DNA from 2 places in the Mesorhizobium sp. M0678 genome. Region 2 is predicted to be linked to the other one. Evidence: predicted binding sites of a transcription regulator. Region 2 holds the regulator's gene; the other holds the start of a gene.
The links. The regulator LexA, encoded in region 2, represses DNA repair genes until DNA is damaged. The targets are predictions, from matches to a motif close to TGTTCNNNNTGTGTTCNG.
Positions count from the first base shown of each region.

Region 1 (10,253 bases), on a different contig from region 2:
GCCTTCCAGTATCCGATGGAGATACCGGGCGTGGCGACGATGGAATTCCTGAAAGTGGCGATGAACGAGCAGCGCAAGGCGCGCGGCCAGGAACCGCTGAAGATCCCGGAATTTCTCAAGCGCGTGAAGGAAGCGGCGGCCTCGCTCAACATGGACATGGCGATGCTGAAGCGGCCGCTCAATGTCGGCTTCTCCGGCGGCGAGAAGAAGCGTGCCGAGATCCTGCAGATGAAGCTGCTCGAGCCAAAGCTCTGCGTGCTCGACGAGACCGATTCCGGTCTCGATATCGACGCGCTGAAGATCGTCGCGGACGGCGTCAACACGCTGCGCTCGCCGGACCGGGCCATCGTCGTCATCACCCATTACCAGCGCCTGCTCCAATACATCGTGCCGGATACGGTGCACGTGCTCTACAGGGGTCAGGTGATCAAGTCGGGCGACAAGTCGCTGGCGCTCGACCTCGAGGCCAATGGCTATGCCGGCGTGATCGGGCAAGCCGCGTGAGATGCCAGCAGGCCCGGAAGGCAAGCCAAATAAGGCGATACTGATGAATATGCACACGACACCCCAGCGAACATTGGCCGAAACGGCGCTGATCGACGCCTTTGGCGAGCGGCTGTCGCTGCTGCCCGGCGACGGCGCGGTGATGCTGAAGCGCGACGACGCCATCGAGGCGATCAAGGGCGGCCTGCCGACGCGGCGCATCGAATCCTGGCACTATACGGACCTGCGCCGGCTGCTGACCTCGGTGCCGGACTTCGATCCGGCAGCGGTTGCGAAAGCCATTGCGCCGATCGTCGAAGGCTCCTCGGTTTTGCCGGTGCTGAACGGCGTTTCGAGCGCCAAGCTCGCTAGCATCGAGGGCGTTGTCGTGCAGCGCCTGTCGGAGAAGCTGACCGACGGCAGCGCAGCACCTGGGCTCGATTCTTATGGCAGCGACGACGCCATCGGCGCGCTCAACACCGCCTTTGTCGCCGACGGCTATTTCGTCGACATCGCCGACGGCGCCCAACTGGAAAAGCCGCTTGAGCTGCAGAATCTGCAGGGCGGGGGACAGACGCATGTGCGGCTGCTGACGCGCGCCGGCGCCGGCGCCAAGGCTGTTATCGTCGAGCGCCAGGCAGGCGAGGGGGCGGCGCTGGTCAGCGCGGTCAGCCAGCTTGTGCTTGGCGAGGGCGCCGAAGTGACATGGCTCATCGTGCAGGAGCAACCGGATACGGCGACGCACCTTGCCCAGTTCAAGGCGCATCTCGGCAAGAATTCGAAGCTGACGCTGTTCGTCATGAATGCCGGCGGCAAGCTTGTGCGCCAGGAGGTCGTTGTGAAGACGACCGGCGAGGGCGCCGAATTCACGCTGCGCGGCATCAATCTGCTCGCCGGCGACACCCATACCGACGTCACCATGGTGCTCGACCACGCCGTGCCGCATACCGCATCGACCGAAGTCTTCCGAAACGTGGTGACCGGCAAGGCGCGCGGCGTCTTCCAAGGCCGCATCAACGTCCACCAATATGCGCAGAAGACCAACGCCAAGATGGCCTGCAACACGCTGCTGTTGTCGGACGACGGGGAGTTCTCGACCAAGCCGGAGCTCGAAATCTTCGCCGACGACGTCGTCTGCGGCCATGGCGCGACCGTCACCGAGATCGACCACAGCCATCTGTTTTACCTGATGGCGCGCGGCGTCGACGAGAAGACCGCGCGCGGCCTGCTGGTCAAGGCCTTCGTCGCCGAGGTAATCGAGGAACTGGACGACGAGGCCATCGTCGAGGCGCTGGAAGCGAGACTCGACAACTGGTTCGTGGCGCACGGATAAAGTGGATGAGGGCCTGGCGCTTCGGCCAGCACCCCTCATCCGACCGAGCTTCGCTCGGCCACCTTCTCCCACAAGGGGAGAAGGAAACGCGCCTCTCCTTCTCCCCTTGTGGGAGAAGGTGGATTGGCGCGAAGCGCCAAGACGGATGAGGGGTGTTGGAAGGAACGCGGCAGCGCGGCAAGGACTTCGAGATGGACCAGAAAGTCGAAAACATCCCCTATGACGTCGAGGCGATCCGCCGCGACTTCCCGATCCTGTCGCGGCAAGTCTACGGCAAACCGCTGGTCTATCTCGACAATGGCGCCTCGGCGCAGAAGCCGCAGGCGGTGCTCGACGCCATCCAGCACGCCTATTCCCAGGAATACGCCAACGTCCATCGCGGCCTGCATTTCCTGTCCAATGCCGCGACCGACGCCTATGAGAGGGCTCGCGAGACGGTGCGCCGTTTCCTCAATGCGCCGAGCACCGACAATATCGTCTTCACCTCGAACACCACGGCGGCGATCAACACGGTCGCCTATGGTTTCGGCATGCCGAACATCGGCGAAGGCGACGAGATCGTGCTCTCGATCATGGAGCATCATTCCAACATCGTGCCGTGGCATTTCATCCGCGAGCGGCAGGGCGCCAAGCTGGTCTGGGTGCCGGTCGATGATCTCGGCGTCTTCCATATCGAGGAATTCGAGAAGCGGCTGACCGACCGCACCAGGCTGGTTGCCATCACCCATATGTCGAACGCGCTGGGCACGGTGACGCCGATCAAGGAGATCGTGCGCATCGCGCATGCCCGCGGCATTCCGGTGCTGGTCGACGGCAGCCAGAGCGCCGTGCATATGCCGATCGACGTGCAGGACCTCGACTGCGATTTCTTCGTCTTCACCGGCCATAAGGTCTATGGCCCGTCGGGCATCGGCGTGCTCTACGGCAAGAAGGATATTCTGGAGCGCATGCGCCCGTTCATGGGCGGCGGCGAGATGATCGAGGAGGTGACGCAAGACATCGTCACCTACAACGACCCGCCGCACCGTTTCGAGGCCGGCACGCCGCCGATCGTGCAGGCGATCGGACTTGGTGCGGCGCTCGAATACATGGAAAAGATCGGACGTGAGCGCATCGCCGCGCACGAGGCCGATCTGAAGGATTATGCGCATCAAAAACTGCGCGCCATCAACTCGCTGCGCATCTTCGGCGATGCGCCCGGCAAGGGCGCAATCATCTCGTTCGAGCTGCAGGGCATCCACGCGCACGACGTGTCGATGGTCATCGACCGGCAGGGCGTGGCGGTGCGCGCCGGCACCCATTGCGCCCAGCCGCTGTTGAAACGCTTCGGCGTAACATCCACATGCAGGGCATCGTTCGGCATGTATAATACCAGGGCTGAAGTCGATGCTTTGGCCGATGCGCTGGAAAAGGCGCGAAAGTTCTTCGGGTGACGATCATGGATGATGCCAGCCACACCGCCGAAAGCACGGCACTGGATATGACCACCAATGCGGCGGTTTCCGGGTCAACGATTCCCGCCGACGAACTGGCGCGGCTGACCGACGACATCGTCTCGGCGCTGAAGACGGTCTATGACCCGGAAATCCCGGCCGACATCTATGAGCTCGGCCTGGTCTACAAGATCGACATCGAGGACGACCGCTCGGTCAAGATCGACATGACGCTGACCGCGCCGGGCTGCCCGGTGGCTGGCGAAATGCCGGGCTGGGTCGAAAACGCCGTCGGCGCCGTCGAAGGCGTCTCCGGCGTCGAGGTCAACATGACCTTCGACCCGCCCTGGTCGCCCGACCGCATGTCGGAAGAGGCGCAGGTGGCGGTTGGGTGGTACTAGCATCCGACCAGCCAGAGGCTGGCGCACTTGCGCCGGGTACAAAACTTCACCATTTTAGGTGAGGAATCATTCGGCAGGCCTTGAACCTGCGCGCATGGAGAAGGAAAACATGGGACGCTTCGCCGTCATCACGATGACCGAAAAGGCCGCCGACCGGGTTCGCGAGATCGTTGCGACCCGTGAGAATGCGCATGGCATTCGCCTTGGCATCAAGAAGGGCGGCTGCGCCGGCATGGAATATACGGTCGATCTGGTGACCGAACCCAATACCAAGGACGACCATATCGAGCGTGACGGCGCCCATGTCTATGTCGCGCCGGAGGCGGCCCTTTTCCTGTTCGGCACCGAGATGGATTTCGAGCAGACGACGCTGCGCACCGGCTTCACCTTCCGCAATCCGAACCAGAGCTCGGCCTGCGGCTGCGGCGAATCGGTCGAATTGAAGCCGGCTGATCTGAAGGCACTGGCCGAAGCACGCGCTTCGGCCTGAGAATTTTCTTTTCCTTAGTAGGATTTCGCGAGACCCCCTCATCCGGCCGCTTCGCGGCCACCTTCTCCCCGAGGGGAGAAGAGGTCGCGAACGGTTGAGCCAGTCTCTTCTCCCCAGCGGGGAGAAGGTGGCCCGAAGGGCCGGATGAGGGGGACTGCCGAAGCTAATCCACCCACATCCCCGTTCGCTTGTGCCAGTCTGCGATCGACTCCTCCGGGTAGACGTCGAACACCTTGTCACCCTTGCCGATGTCGGGCTCGACCCAGTTCGCCTTGTATTTCAGCATCAGATGCACCTTCTCCGGCGGTTTCGGCAGGTCTGTGTCGATCGCCGAGGCAAACGGATGCACCAGCTCCGGCCAGGTCGGATCGTAGAGCCAGAGTGCCGTCCCGCATTTCGTGCAGAAGTTCCGCTCGCCCGTCGAGGTCTCGCGTTGCGGGTGCTCGTCGTCCTCGATCTCGGCGCGGTAGACGCCGAGATGGCGCTTGCCCTGGATTTTCAGCGTTTCGTAATCGGCGCCGAGATTGATGGCAAAACCGCCGCCGCCCTGCTGCTTGCGGCAGATCGAGCAGTAGCACAGCATGAACGGCACCGGCGTGTGGCTTTCCACCTCGAAACGCACGGCATTGCACCGGCAGGACCCTTTGAGCAGAAGCGGCATGAAAAACTCCGAGGAAATTGATTCTGAACTTGTCAGGATGGTGCCGGTTGCGTCGATGACAAGGGGAAATCCGGGTGACATGATCGCCGCATGGACAACGAGCGCATAGAAGAGCTTTTCGAAGGCCTCGGCCCGGTCAGCATCCGCAAGCTGTTCGGCGGCAAGGGCATCTATTTCGACGGCGTCATCGTCGCCATCGTCATCCGTGGCGAATTGATGCTGAAGGCCGACGCCGAAAGCGCCCCGGATTTCGAAGCGGCCGGCTGCCGGCAATGGACCTATACCGGCTCGCGCCACGGCAAGCTCGTGTCGATGCCCTATTGGAGCGTTCCCGACAGCGCCTTCGACGATCCCGACGAGATGGCGATCTGGGCACGCCGCGCCTACGAGGCAGGACGGCGCGCCGGCAAATAGGCTGCGTCATGCTTCGGCAATTCCGGGCCGCACTTCATGCCAGGTCCCGCGCCTCGGGCACGAGCGCCAGCGCTTCGGCAAAGCCAGCGCTGGTGAAGGCGGCACTCTCGACGACGAGCATAGCTGCGGCAATGCCTTCGCGCAGTGCCGCGCGTAGCGTCAGGCCGCGCAGCAGGGCAGCGATCGTGGCGCCTGCCAATGCGTCGCCGGCGCCGGCAGTATCGGTCCGCTTTTGTAGCGGCGGTGGCGAGATCGAGAACGCGCTCAATTCGTCGAAACCGAGCACTGGTTCGTCGCCGGCGGTGATCACGCCGCTTTTCAGCCCGGCGCGTATTAGGCCGTCGACGATGCCTTGATCGTCAGCATCGATGCCGACGTCGGCGAGCACGCCGGCCTCCTGCCGGTTCATGAAGGCCAGCGCCAGACGGTCGAGCACCGGCATCAGCCGCGCCGCCTTATTGGGCGAGACCGCAAGCGCAAACACCGGCTTGTCGGCGGCGAGTGCCGCCAGCCGCCCCAGCGCGGTCGACGGCAGGTTGGCGTCGCACAGCACCGCGTCGGCCGAACCGATCGCTTCCCGCACCTTGGCGCGGCGGATCTGCTTGGGAAGCGCCAGCTCGTAGAGCACCATGTCGGCAAGGCCGGCGATCAGCCCGCCGTCGCTATCGATCAGCATCGTATGGCTTGGCGTTGCTCGGTCGAGGAACACCGCCGACAGGTCGGCAATGCCGGCCTCGGTGACGGCGCGTAAAACCGTGTCGCCAAGGGCATCGCCGCCGCGCACCGAAAGCAGCGAGGCCGAGGCGCCGCGTCGCACCGCACAGCGCAAGGCGTTGAAGACGGCACCGCCGACATGCTCGCGCATCGTGCCGGGGTTGGAAGCGGCCGGCACGAAGGCGCCGGCAACCCGGCCGCGCCGCTCGATATAGGCGCCGCCCACGGCCAGGATCGTCGGGGATTTGATCATGCCGTCAAAATGCCCTTTAGCTGTTGCCCGGGGGAGACTAGGTCGCCGGGCGGAACCCTGCAATCGCGGGTCCGATTCGGTTGGTGACGGCAACGGCGCCGCATGCGAGGCGAGACACATCGGAAGCAATAATTGCGAAACAAAAATAGAACAAATAGGGATATGCGTTATTTTTCAAACCCTTGGTGCTCATTGACAAATGAGAACAAATGAGGTACATTCTTTTAAGGATTGCGGGATTGTCCGGCCTCCATTGACGACCACGGGGTGATGTATCATGGCTCAGAATTCTTTGCGGCTTGTAGAGGACAAAGCGGTGGACAAATCAAAGGCTCTGGATGCGGCGCTGTCGCAAATCGAGCGTGCCTTCGGCAAGGGCTCGATCATGCGGCTCGGCGCGAACGAGCAGGTCGTCGAGATCGAAACGGTGCCGACCGGCTCGCTTGGGCTGGACATCGCGCTTGGCGTCGGCGGTCTGCCGCGCGGCCGCATCGTCGAGATCTACGGGCCGGAAAGCTCGGGCAAGACGACGCTGGCGCTGCACACGGTGGCCGAAGCCCAGAAGAAGGGCGGCATCTGCGCCTTCGTCGATGCCGAGCACGCGCTCGACCCGGTCTATGCCCGCAAGCTCGGCGTCGATCTCGAAAACCTTTTGATCTCGCAGCCCGATACCGGCGAGCAGGCGCTGGAGATCTGCGACACGCTGGTGCGCTCCGGCGCCATCGACGTGCTGGTGGTCGATTCGGTGGCGGCGTTGACGCCGCGGGCGGAAATCGAAGGCGAGATGGGCGATTCGCTGCCCGGCCTGCAGGCCCGCCTGATGAGCCAGGCACTGCGCAAGCTCACCGCCTCGATCTCGCGCTCCAACACCATGGTCATCTTCATCAACCAGATCCGCATGAAGATCGGCGTCATGTTCGGTTCGCCCGAGACGACGACCGGCGGCAATGCGTTGAAATTCTATGCCTCGGTCCGCCTCGACATCCGCCGCATCGGCTCGGTCAAGGATCGCGACGAGGTCGTCGGCAACCAGACCCGCGTCAAGGTCGTCAAGAACAAGCTGGCGCCGCCCTTCAAGGTGGTCGAGTTCGACATCATGTATGGCGAGGGCGTCTCCAAGACCGGCGAGCTGGTCGATCTCGGCGTCAAGGCGGGCGTGGTCGAAAAGTCGGGCGCCTGGTTCTCCTACAATTCGCAGCGTCTTGGCCAGGGCCGCGAAAACGCAAAACTGTTCCTGCGCGACAATCCCGACACGGCGCGCGAGATCGAGCTGGCGCTACGGCAGAATGCCGGGCTGATCGCTGAGAAATTCCTTGAGAACGGCGGCTCCGAAAGCAGCGACGACGGTTTCGAGGACGACGCCGGGGTGATGTAGGGCAGGCGACGCCTCGCTGAGCCTCAGCCAGGTTTCGATTTGATGTTTTGATTTTGAGTTTGCGTAATCGATGCGTTTCGAACCGCCGGCCCAGGGCCGGCGGTTCGCGTTTGACGGCGAGGCAGACGCATTTCAAGGCGCTGGTGAAAGCCGGGATTTGAGCCCATTTGGTGTTTCTGGACAGGCTGCGGTGCGACCGCTAAAAGGCCATGTCTATTTTCCGCCGGCAGCCGGCGGTTCTCTCGAAAAGGCAGTATTCATGAGTGGCGTCAACGAGATCCGGTCGGCATTTCTCGACTATTTTCGCAAGGAAGGTCACGAGGTCGTCGCGTCAAGCCCGCTGGTGCCGCGCAACGACCCGACGCTGATGTTCACCAATGCCGGCATGGTGCAGTTCAAGAACGTTTTCACCGGTCTGGAGAAGCGGCCGTATTCGCGCGCCACGACTGCCCAGAAGAGTGTTCGCGCCGGCGGCAAGCACAACGACCTCGACAATGTCGGCTACACCGCGCGCCACCTGACCTTCTTCGAGATGCTCGGCAATTTCTCCTTCGGCGACTATTTCAAGGAGCGGGCCATAGAGCTTGCCTGGAACCTGATCACCAGGGAGTTCGGGCTGAAGAAGGACAAGCTGCTGGTCACCGTCTACCACACCGACGACGAGGCGGCCTCGTACTGGAAGAAGATCGCCGGCCTTTCGGACGATCGCATCATCCGCATCGCGACTTCGGACAATTTCTGGGCAATGGGCGACACTGGACCTTGCGGGCCGTGTTCGGAGATATTCATCGACCGTGGCGAGCATATCTGGGGCGGCCCTCCCGGCAGCCCCGAGGAGGATGGCGACCGTTTCCTTGAATTCTGGAACCTGGTGTTCATGCAGTACGAACAGGTGACGAAGGAGGAGCGCGTCGACCTGCCGCGTCCGTCGATCGACACAGGCATGGGCCTCGAGCGCATGGCATCCATCCTGCAAGGGGTTGAAAGCGTCTTCGAAACCGACCTGTTCCGCCACCTGATCGACGCTGCGTCGTCGGCGCTTGGCAAAGGTCCGGATGCGGACGCCGTCGCATCGTTGCGCGTCATCGCCGATCACCTGCGTTCGTCCTGCTTCCTGGTCGCCGACGGCGTGCTGCCGTCCAACGAAGGACGCGGCTACGTGCTTCGTCGCATCATGCGCCGCGCTATGCGCCACGCGCAGTTGCTCGGCGCCCGCGATCCGCTGATGTGGCGCCTGGTGCCGGCACTGGTCCGCGAGATGGGCCAAGCCTACCCGGAACTGGTGCGCGGCGAACAGATGATCACCGAAACGCTGAAGCTGGAAGAGACGCGCTTCCGCAAGACGCTGGTGCGCGGCTTGGGCTTGCTTTCGGAGGCGACGGAAAAGCTGGCCTCCGGCGACATGCTGGATGGCGAGACAGCGTTCAAGCTCTACGACACCTATGGCTTTCCGCTCGATCTGACGCAGGACGCGCTGCGCCAGCGCAACATCTCGGTCAACCTTGCCGGCTTCACCGAGGCGATGGAGCGGCAGAAAGCGGAGGCGCGCAAAAGCTGGGCCGGCTCCGGCGACGTGGCGACCGAGACGGTATGGTTTCCGGTGCGCGAGAACGCCGGCGCCACCGAGTTCCTCGGCTATGAGACCGAGCAGGCGGAAGGCCTCATCCAAGCGCTGGTCAGGGGCGGCAAGACCGTCGACAGCGCCGGCAAAGGTGACGCCGTTGCCGTGGTTGTCAACCAGACGCCGTTCTATGGCGAGTCCGGTGGCCAGATGGGCGACACCGGCGTCATTTCGGGCGACGGGTTCTCGATCGAAATATCCGATACCCAGAAGAAGGCCGATGGGCTTTTCGTCCATCTCGGCAAGGTGGCTAACGGCACGGTCAAGACGGGCGCGACCGTCGAGCTGAAGGTGGACCACGCGCGTCGCTCCAGGCTGCGCGCGAACCATTCCGCCACGCATCTGATCCATGAGGCGCTGCGCGAGGTGCTGGGTACCCATGTGGCGCAGAAGGGCTCGCTGGTCGCGCCCGAGCGTCTGCGCTTCGACATTTCGCACAACAAGCCGATCTCGCCTGGCGAGCTCGAAGAGGTCGAGCGCATGGCAAACGAGATCGTCGTTCAGAACGGCCCTGTAACCACGCGGCTGATGTCTGTCGACGACGCCATTGCCGAAGGCGCCATGGCGCTGTTTGGCGAGAAATATGGCGATGAAGTGCGCGTCGTTTCGATGGGCACGGGCTTGCATGGCGCCAAGGCCAACCGGCCTTATTCGGTCGAGCTATGCGGCGGCACGCATGTCAGGGCGACCGGCGATATCGGCCTGGTGCGCATCGTGTCCGACAGCGCGGTCGCTGCCGGCGTGCGCCGCATCGAGGCGTTGACCGGCGAGGCGGCCAGAAAGCATCTCGACGAACAGGACAAGCGGTTGAAGGCGGCCGCCGCCGCGTTGAAGATTTCGCCGGCCGATGTGCCGGCCCGCGTCGAGGCGCTGCTGGACGAACGCAAGAAGCTCGAAAAGGAGCTGATCGAGGCGCGCAAGAAGCTGGCGCTGGGCGATCGCTCGCCAGCCGGTGTGCCTGCGGAAAACGAAACCATTGCCGGTGTCGGTTTTCTCGGCAAGGCGGTATCGGGCGTCTCGCCAAAGGATCTTAAGCCGTTGGCCGATGCCGGCAAGAAGTCGCTCGGCTCCGGCA
Region 1 covers NZ_JAMYPT010000011.1:12,509-22,761, forward strand. The annotation lists gene sufC (Fe-S cluster assembly ATPase SufC) at 1-504, shown strand, start outside; gene sufD (Fe-S cluster assembly protein SufD) at 548-1,816, shown strand; gene NKI29_RS20095 (cysteine desulfurase) at 2,008-3,249, shown strand; gene NKI29_RS20100 (SUF system Fe-S cluster assembly protein) at 3,255-3,650, shown strand; gene sufA (Fe-S cluster assembly scaffold SufA) at 3,760-4,140, shown strand; gene NKI29_RS20110 (GFA family protein) at 4,304-4,801, opposite strand; gene NKI29_RS20115 (TfoX/Sxy family protein) at 4,892-5,215, shown strand; gene NKI29_RS20120 (PfkB family carbohydrate kinase) at 5,250-6,182, opposite strand; gene recA (recombinase RecA) at 6,460-7,557, shown strand; gene alaS (alanine--tRNA ligase) at 7,817-10,253, shown strand, end outside.
Region 1: a site for LexA is predicted at 6,318-6,335, ahead of recA (recombinase RecA). Genes of this name have one in related genera too.

Region 2 (10,253 bases):
GCATCTCGGCCGAAATGCAGCCGGTATAGGCGCCGCTTTCCTTGGTGTGGCAATCCTCTCCGCCGGCCCGCACCGGCGTGCGCGACAGAATCTCGGCGGCGTGCGCAAGCAAGGTCGCCGGCACGCAGACCACCGCTTCGGTCTCGGCGTCTAGCCCACTCATGAAGCCGTTGCCGATCATCCTGAGCTCGTTGAGCGAGGCGCTGGTGCCGTTCATTTTCCAATTGCCGGCGACGAGCGGGCGGATTCCAGTGGTCATGGGATTTGTTTCTCCGGGCAATTTCCAGCTGGCCTTCACTATCAAAATCAGGCCACAAAGCAATCGACAGTGGGCAGGAAGGGCGCTATTGCGCTTGTTTCAGACTCGGCGCATGCGAAATGCGCAAAAATCGGAAGTACTCATGCTTGGTATGTTGAGAAGCGCGGCGGGGACCTGGGTCGCGAAACTGCTGCTGTCATTGTTGGTGTTGAGCTTCGCCATCTGGGGCATCTCGGGGCGGCTGATGGGCGGTCTTGCCGGCCATGACGCCGTGATTACGGCCGGAGGCACCAAGGTCTCGATCAACGAATACCGCCTCGCCTACGATCGCCAGCTCAGCGTCATGTCGCAGCAATTCGGCCAGCGCATCAGCCGTGAGCAAGCGACGGCGCTCGGCATCGACAACCAGGTGCTGGCGCAACTCGTGTCGGGTGCCGTCCTCGACGAGCAGGCCCGCAAGCTCGGCCTCGGCCTGTCCAAGGACCGGCTCGCCGAACTGACGCGTGAAGACCCGGCGTTCAAAGGGCCTGCCGGAACCTTCGACAGGAGAACCTTCGAGTACCTGCTTCGGCAGGTCGGCATGCGGCCGGAAGACTATTTGAAGAACCGCGCCCAGGTCGCGGTCCGCCAGCAGATCGTCGAGGCGGTTTCGGACGGCCTCAAGGCCCCGGATACATTCTTCAAGGCGGTCGCGCTCTATCGCGGCGAAGATCGCACCATCGACTACCTGACCTTGCCGAAATCGCTGGTCGAACCGATAGAAGCGCCGTCCGACAGCGCGCTTTCGGCCTATTTCGAGGAAAACAAGAAAACCTACGCCGCTCCCCAATACCGTAAGTTCTCCTATGTCAGGCTCGAACCGGAAGACATCATGGATTTGAGCGCGGTGACCGACCAACAGGTCAGCGACGACTACAATAAGAACAAGGCGCGCTACACCACGCCGGAGATGCGCACCATCGAGCAGCTTGTGTTCAAGACACCTGATGCCGCAAAGGCGGCGCTCGATTCGCTCAGGACCGGCGCGACCTTCGACAAGATCGTCGCTGCCGAAGGCAAGACGCCGGCAGACACGCTGCTCGGCACGCTGGCCAAGGACAAGATCGCCGACAAGGCGGTCGCCGATGCTGCCTTCAAACTGAACGTCAATGAGGTCAGCCCGGTCGTACAGGGCGCCTTTGGTCCCGTTCTGCTGCGCGTCACCGACATCAAGCCCGAAGTGGTGAAGCCGCTGGCCGAAGTGTCCGAGCAGATCCGCAAGGACCTGGCACTGGGCGAGGCAAGCCGCATCTTGCTGGACGTGCACGACAATTACGAGGATACGCGCGCCTCGGGCAGTTCGCTCGCCGAGGCTGCCGCCAAATTGAAGCTGAAGGTCGTCACCATCGATGCCATCGACCGCACCGGCCAACGGCCGGATGGAAGCATCGTCAAAGACCTGCCGGAATCGCCGGCACTCATCAAGGCGGTGTTCGAATCCGAACCCGGAACCGACAATGAAGGCCTCACCACCGCCGATAACGGCTTCGTCTTCTACGACGTGAGCGCGATCACGCCTGCCCGCGACCGCACATTGGACGAAGTCCGCCAGAAGGTCGTGGCCGACTGGACCGCGGCGGAGACCACCAAACGGCTCACCGCAAAAGCACAGGAGCTCGAGAAGCGTCTCAAGGCTGGCGTCACGCTCGAGGTGATCGCCGGTGAGCTCAAGCTCGAAAAGCAGACCAAGCGCGGCGTCAAGCGCGATGCGGACGACGTCGATTTCGGCAAGGAAGGCGCCGCCGCGATGTTCGGCGTCGGCGAAGGCGGCATCGGGTTGATCCCCTCACCTACGGGCGACGGACAGATCCTGTTCAAGGTTGCCGAGGTGTTCGAGCCTGCCGGGGCCGATGCCAGCTCAGTGCCCCAGGACGCACAGAAGTCCTTCACCTCCGGCATGTCCGACGACCTGCTCGACCAGTTGGTGGCGCAGTTGCAGACGCAATATGACGTCCGCATCGATCAGGCGGCCGTAACCCAAGCCCTGGCCAGATGAGCGCGCTGAAGATCCACATCGCCAAGGTCGCCGCCGGCAGCGCTCTTTCCTTCGAGGAGGCGCGCGAGGCCTTCGACATCATCATGTCCGGCGATGCTACCCCCGGCCAGATCGGCGGCTTCTTGATGGCATTGCGCGTGCGCGGTGAGACCGTCAGCGAGATCGCCGGCGCCGTCGCCACCATGCGCGCCAAGATGCTGCGTGTCGAAGCTCCCGAGGGTGCCATCGACATTGTCGGCACCGGCGGCGACAATTCGCACAGCGTCAACATTTCGACCGCATCCGCTTTCGTCATCGCCGGCAGCGGCGTGCCCGTCGCCAAGCACGGCAATCGCGGACTGTCCTCGCTGACCGGCGCCGCCGATGTGCTGATCGCATTGGGCGTCAAGATCGACATCCCTCCGGAGACGATCGGCCGCTGCATCCACGAGGCCGGCGTTGGCTTCATGTTCGCGCCGGCGCATCACCCGGCGATGAAGCATGTCGGCCCGACCCGGGTCGAGCTCGGAACCCGCACCATCTTCAACCTGCTGGGCCCGCTTTCCAATCCGGCGAGTGTCAGACGGCAGATGGTCGGCGTGTTCCTGCCCGAATGGATCATGCCGGTGGCAGAAACGTTGAAGGAACTTGGTGCCGACCATGCCTGGATCGTCCATGGCGACGGCTATGACGAGATCACCACCACCGGCGAGACACTTGTCGCCGAATTGGCCGGCGGCGAGATCCGCAGCTTTACGCTGACCCCGGAAGCCGTCGGACTGAAGCGGCACACCAAGGACGAGTTGCGCGGCGGCGACGCCGCCCACAACGCCCAGGCACTGCGCGACATGCTGGGCGGCGCCGCCGGCGCCTTTCGCGATACGGTGCTGATGAATGCCGGCGCCGGGCTGGTGGTGGCCGGCACAGCGACGACCCTCGCCGACGGCATGGTAACGGCGGCGCAGGCCATCGACAGCGGCCGCGCGCTGAAAGTGCTCGACAGGCTGATCGAGATTTCGAACGGTTAAAACCATGTCCGACATCCTGCGCAAGATCGAGGCTTACAAGCGCGACGAGATCGCGGCGGCCAAGGCACTCGTGTCATTGGCCGAGATCAAGGCACGGGCGACGGATGCCGACGCGCCGCGCGGCTTTCTTTCCGCCCTTGAAGCAACGCGCAAATCCGGCGGGTTCGCGCTGATTGCCGAAATCAAGAAGGCTAGCCCATCCAAAGGCCTGATCCGCGCCGATTTCGATCCGCCGGCGCTGGCCAGGGCCTATGCGAAGGGCGGTGCCGCCTGCCTTTCGGTGCTGACCGACGCACCCTCCTTCCAAGGCGCGCCCGAATTCCTCACCACTGCGCGCGCTGCCGTCGAGCTGCCTGCCCTGCGCAAGGATTTCCTGTTCGACCCCTATCAGGTCTACGAGGCCAGGGCATGGGGCGCCGATGCCATCCTGATCATCATGGCCAGCGTCGACGACGCGTTGGCAAGAGAACTCGAAGCGACAGCGTTCGGGCTCGGCATGGACGCGCTGGTCGAAGTGCATGACGAGGCTGAAATGGAACGCGCGCTGCAGCTGTCGTCGCGACTGATCGGTATCAACAACCGCAATCTCCGGACCTTCGAAACCAGCCTGCAGACCTCGGAGCGGCTGGCAGCGATGGTGCAGGCCGACCGCCATCTGGTCAGCGAGAGCGGTATCTTTTCGCACGACGATTGCCGCCGGCTGGAGCAGAGCGGCATTGCGACTTTCCTGGTCGGCGAGAGCCTGATGCGCCAGCAGGACGTGGCCGCGGCAACGCGCCTGCTGTTGACGGGCAAGGCGCCGGCAGAGGCCGTTTGAGGATGGCGGCCGCCCTCACTCATCTTGGCGCGCAGGGCGAAGCCAACATGGTCGATGTCGGCGACAAGGCTGAGACGGTGCGCACGGCAGTCGCAGAAGGTTTTGTCGCGATGCGGCCCGAGACGCTGGACATGATCCTCGCCGGCGACGCCAAGAAGGGCGACGTGCTGGGCACGGCGCGCATTGCCGGCATCATGGCGGCCAAGAAGACGCATGAACTGATCCCGCTTTGCCATCCGCTGCTGCTGACCAGGATATCTGTCGATATCGAGGCGGACGCCGCGCTGCCCGGCCTGAAGGTGACAGCATTGACCCGCGTCACCGGCAAGACCGGCGTTGAGATGGAGGCTCTGAGTGCCGTCTCGGTCGCTTGCCTGACCATCTACGACATGGCCAAGGCGGTCGACCGCGCCATGGTCATCTCCGGCATCAGGCTGGTTGAAAAGACCGGCGGCAAATCCGGCGACTACAAGATCACCGGAGACGGGGCCACCGAGGCAGGCCGATAATGGCGCTGGTCCCAGTTGCCGAGGCGCTCGAGCGCCTGCTGGACGGCGCAGCAGCGCTGCCGGGCGAACGCGTCGCACTGCTGGATGCCGCCGACCGCGTGCTGGTGGAGCCGGTTGTGGCGCTCCGCACCCAGCCGCCGTTCAACGCCTCCGCCATGGACGGCTATGCCGTGCGGGCGGCCGATATCGCGTCCGTACCGGCAAGGCTTTCGGTGGTCGGCATGGCGCCGGCCGGACGCGGCTTTGCCGGAACGGTGCAGCAGCGGCAGGCCGTGCGCATCTTTACCGGCGCGCCGCTTCCCGAAGGCGCCGACACTATCGTCATCCAGGAGAACGTCCGCGATCTCGGTGGCGGCAGCGTCGAAGTGACGGAACCGACGGTGCAGGGGCGCAACATCCGCCGCCTCGGGCTCGATTTCGCCAAGAGCGATGTCCTGCTGCCCAAAGGCCGCCTGCTCGACCCGGCGGCCTTGTCGCTGGCGGCATCGGCCAATCACCCCGAGGTGCGCGTGGTCAAACGGCCGCTGGTCGCCATCATCGCCACCGGCGACGAATTGCTGCCGCCGGGCAGCGATGTTGGCCCCGACCAGATCATCTCCTCCAACGCCTATGGTGTCGCCGCTGCCGCACAGTCGGTCGGTGCGCGCGCGCTCGACCTTGGCATCGCGCCGGACCGCAGGGAGGCGATCGCTGCGCTGGTTGAAAAGGCCGTGAAGGCTGGCGCGAACGTCATCGTCACGCTGGGCGGTGCCTCGGTCGGTGACCACGACTTCGTCCATGACGTGCTGACCGGGCAAGGCATGACGCTCGATTTCTGGAAGATCGCCATGCGGCCGGGCAAGCCACTGATGTTCGGGCGGCTGGGAGACATTCGCTGCATCGGCCTGCCCGGCAATCCGGTGGCAAGCCTGGTCTGCACTCAGCTCTTCCTGAAGCCGCTGCTGGCGCGGCTCGGTGGCCGCGCCTTTCAGCAGGATATACGTCGGGCACGGCTCGGTGCTGCCATGCCGGCCAACGATCTCAGGCAAGATTATGTGCGGGCTGTTGTCATAGATGACACCGGTACGCTCGTGGCGACGCCGTTCGGCATCCAGGACTCCTCGATGCTGAAAATGCTGGCCGATGCCAACGGGCTGATCGTTCGCGCGCCGTTCGCTCCTGCCGCGGCGGCGGGCTCCCCCTGCGACGTACTGATGCTACGCTGAACCTGCCTCACTCCGAAATCAAGGTCCGGGTCAGCGGATGGTCTGGATCGGCCAAACCGTCGATGATGTTGAAATGATGCCGGTCAGGCTCGACCACCGAGCTGGTCGCGGTACCCAGGCCGATCCAGATGTTGGCCAGCAACGCGCTCTGACGCAGGAATTCGGCGCGCTCGCCGCCGCCGGCCCAGCAGGTCAGGCGGGCCTTGTCCATCGGGCGCAGCAGCACCGGACTTTCGGCCTGCGCCTCGGCCTCATCGATCGCCAGCGTCTCGTTCATGCCGGTGCGCATGATCGGGCGCAAATCGTGCACCCCCGAGATCGACACCACGTGACGAACGCGCCGGACCACTTCGGGCGCCAGCGGCGTCGTCGCCGTAACCATCCGGCTAACAAGATGGCCGCCGGCCGAGTGTCCGGTCAGCATCAGCGGCCCTGGAACCATCGCCGCCGCCTTGCCGATCGCCGCGCCGACTTCCTTGACGATGCCGCCAATGCGTATCTGCGGACAGAGCGTGTAGGACGGCATCGCCACCGCATAGCCGCGATCAACAGGGCCAGTGGCAAGATGCGACCAGAAACTCTTGTCGAATGCCATCCAGTAGCCGCCATGAACGAACACCACGAGTCCCTTGGGCTTGATGGCCGGCAGGAAAAGATCGAGCCGGTTGCGTGGGTTGTCGCCATAGGCCATGTCGAGCCGCGCCCTGCCCTCGGTCGAAAGCACGTCGCGGAAAACCCGCGCGGGCTCGATCCAGGCCGCCGGCCAGCGATCGCTGCCGGCTATGTTGGCGCCGTTGGCATAGGCGTTGTCCCAATCGGCAATGTGACGTTCGAACACCCTGCGCCCTCCCTGGCAATATAGCCTTGCAACGTAGCCGTGAGCATCGCGCGGCGCGTCGTCGCCAGCCTCACGATTCCAGCTCTCGCATCAATCTCAAGTGACAGCCGCCTTGATGGCGAAGCGCGCTTCCTTCCACGCACCGGTGCGCAGGATGTCCTCAAGCACTTCGACGGCCTGCCAGACATCGGCATAGCCGACATAGAGCGGGGTGAAGCCGAAGCGCATGGTCGATGGCGCGCGAAAATCGCCGATCACGCCACGTTCGATCAGCGCGCGCATGACCTGGTAGCCATGCTCATGCATGAATGAAATCTGGCTGCCGCGTTTTTCCCCATCGCGCGTGCTTTCGAGCGTGAGCCCGTAAGTGCCGCACTTTGCCTCGACAAGCTCGATGAACAGATCCGCCAGTGCGATGCTCTTCTTGCGCACCGCCGTCATGTCGACATCGTTCCAGATGTCGAGCGCGCCCTTCAGCGTGCGCATCGACAGGACCGGCTGCGTGCCGCACAGAAACCGGCGGATGCCGGTGCCGGCCGCATAGCCTGGCTCGAAGGCGAAGGGCCGTGCATGGCCCCACCAGCCGGTGAGCGGCTGCTGGATGTCGGAAAGATGCCGCTCAGCCGCATAGATGAAGGCAGGCGCGCCCGGGCCGCCATTCAGATATTTGTAGGTGCAGCCAACGGCAAAATCGGCGTTTGCCTTGTCGAGTTCGACTGGCATCGCGCCGGCGGTGTGGCAGAGATCCCAGACGATCATCGCCCCGGCTTCCTGAGCCCTGCGCGTCAGCGCCGGCATGTCGCGCAGTTCGCCCGACTTATAGTTGACGTGGTTGACCAGCACCACGGCGGTGCGTTCGTCGATCAGCTCTTCGATGGTCGGCGCGTCGACCCCCGAGAGGCGCAGCAGCGTATCTTTTCGCGTCGAAACCACACCCTCGGCCATGTAGAGGTCCGTCGGAAAACTATCGCCCTCGGCGACGATGACCTGCCGCTCCGGTCGCATGGCCATGGCGGCGTGCAGCAGCTTGTAGATGTTGACCGATGTCGTGTCGCAGACCACCGTCTGGCCGGCCGCGGCACCGATCAGGCGCCCGAGCTGGTCGCCAAGTTCAAGCGGCATGTTGAACCAGCCGGCCGTGTTCCATGCGCGGATGAGATCATGCGACCATTCTTCGGTCGCGGCCTTGTGCAGTTCATCGAAAGCGGCACGTGAAGCAGCTCCTAGCGAATTGCCGTCGAGATAGATCACTCCTTGCGGCAACACAAAGCGGTCGCGCATCGCGCGCAACGGATCCGCGGCATCCATCGCCTTTATGGCCACGAGATCGGGAATTCCTGTCATGATTTGTCTGCTCCCCCAAGATCCAACGCAACGCCGGACACGCATCGACTGTTCTTCCATTACCTGGTTGCGCGCAGCAAGGCTCCACCGGCGAGAAGCAGCCTGACCAGGCGGTGGAAACCGGGACTTAACCCGAGGTTGGCGTTTTGAATTCGTTTCGTTCACGGTGCATTGACCAAACCGCACAGTCGATACGGGTTCAATTCCGTGCCTTTTGCCGACCGACGGCCGATGCCAGTGCCGCCTTCTAGGAGGCCAGAAGGGCGCAAACGAAAGCAGAATCAAGGCGATGAGGCTCGCGGCGGTGAAAATGCGGTACGCCGGTAGGGACGTCGTTTGTTTCCCGAGCCTTAACGCATTCATTAAACTTTAAACAGTTGCGGAACACAACTGGAACAGATAGTGTTTGTTCTGGGTTTGTTTTTCTGATTCTGTTGGGGGTCGCTATGCTGACACGCAAACAACACGAACTGCTTATGTTCATCCACGAAAGGTTGAAGGAAAGCGGTATCCCGCCTTCATTCGACGAGATGAAGGAAGCGCTCGATCTGGCTTCCAAATCCGGAATCCACCGGCTGATTACGGCGCTGGAGGAGCGCGGCTTCATTCGCCGTTTGCCCAACCGGGCCCGTGCGCTGGAGGTGCTACGCCTGCCTGACTCGATCGCCCCCGGCCTCAATGCGGCACGCAAGTTCTCGCCGAGTGTCATCCAGGGCAGCCTTGGGCAAGGCGCCCCTCGGCAGGGCAAGCCGACATCGTCGCGTGTCCCTGCAGCCGGCAATGACGACGATGTCGTCGCCGCCGTTTCGATCCCGGTAATGGGCCGCATCGCGGCCGGTGTGCCGATCGATGCCATCCAGCACCAGACGCATTCGATTTCGGTGCCGCCGGATATGATCATGGGCGGCGAGCATTATGCGCTCGAGGTCAAAGGCGATTCGATGATCGAGGCTGGCATTTTCGACGGCGACACGGTGATCATCCGCAATGCCGATACGGCGAGCCCCGGTGAGATCGTGGTGGCACTGGTCGACGAGGAGGAAGCGACGCTGAAGCGGTTCCGCCGCAAGGGCGCCTCGATCGCCCTGGAAGCCGCCAATCCGGCCTACGAGACGCGCATCTTCGGACCAGACAGGGTCAAGGTGCAGGGCAAGCTCGTCGGACTGATCCGCCGCTACTGAGCTCCGCCCTTGGCGCCGGCTTTGGGGTTGTCGGCCCTGCGGTATGGCGGCAGGCCCCGTGCCGCGCGTGAAAATTTCCGCTGCACGTGCCAGGGCCGGTATGATTTTTTGACGGCGAAGCGGATCTCGGCGCGTGTTGCCGCTTGTGGATCGAAATAGACGGCGGCACTTCCCGCGCGCGCCAGTTGCCGTTTGGTGACGACGAGGACCAGCCGGTCGTAGTAGCAGGGGTTATGGGCGGTGGCGTCGTCGATGACGATCAAGCTGGCAAAGGCGCAGGCTGGCCGCGCAGTATCGCGGTCCTTGGCTTGCGCGATGATCGCGCCGGATGGATGCCTGGCAAGGCAGAGGCCGTCCGTGCAAATGAACGGCATGCCCGGCGGTAGGTCGGCCGGATCGGCAATGTCGAATTGCGGGTCGTTCTTTCCAGGTGTTTCCGGCGCGACGATGGCCTCTGATGTGAGCGCGCGTTTCCAGTTGTCGATGGTGAACTCATTCGGGCGTGCCCGGTTGACCGCGAGTTCACCGCTGCCGATCGGCAGCGCGACCAGCCGCGCGTCCTCCGAGACCAATACGTCGGGTATGCGTGTCTGCGTTGTCGTCAGCAAGCCGGCGAGCGCAAAAGGAAGTGCCGCCAGCCGCAACCAGGTCGTCGCCATGCTGGCAATGACGAGGGCGATCGTCACCAGAAGGACGGATCTCAGCGAAATCAGCCCGACCGCATCGATCGGCGAGCGCTCCGAGATCCACCCGGACAGGGCGATCATCGCCGTCAGCCCCTTGCCCATGACATAGAGGAAAGGGCCATCCGCACCGAACGGCATCGCCAGCGCGCTGAGAACGGCGAAGGGCATGACGACCAGTGAGACGATGGGCATGATGGCCAGATTGGCGAACAGGCTGAGCGGCGCCACGCGCTGGAAATGCCATATGGCGAAAAGCGCCGTGGCGCTCCCTGCAATGATTGAGGTCATCGCCAGACCGCACATGCCCAACAGGACCTTTCGAGTGGCAAAGCGTAGCGGCGACCGCCGCGGCGGCGGCGTGGTGGCCCTGCC
Region 2 covers NZ_JAMYPT010000001.1:458,780-469,032, reverse strand. The annotation lists gene tpiA (triose-phosphate isomerase) at 1-259, opposite strand, end outside; gene NKI29_RS02215 (SurA N-terminal domain-containing protein) at 402-2,294, shown strand; gene trpD (anthranilate phosphoribosyltransferase) at 2,291-3,301, shown strand; gene trpC (indole-3-glycerol phosphate synthase TrpC) at 3,306-4,118, shown strand; gene moaC (cyclic pyranopterin monophosphate synthase MoaC) at 4,121-4,627, shown strand; gene NKI29_RS02195 (molybdopterin molybdotransferase MoeA) at 4,627-5,832, shown strand; gene NKI29_RS02190 (hormone-sensitive lipase) at 5,840-6,670, opposite strand; gene kynU (kynureninase) at 6,767-8,014, opposite strand; gene lexA (transcriptional repressor LexA) at 8,461-9,195, shown strand; partial or broken gene NKI29_RS02175 (ComEC/Rec2 family competence protein) at 9,189-10,253, opposite strand, start outside.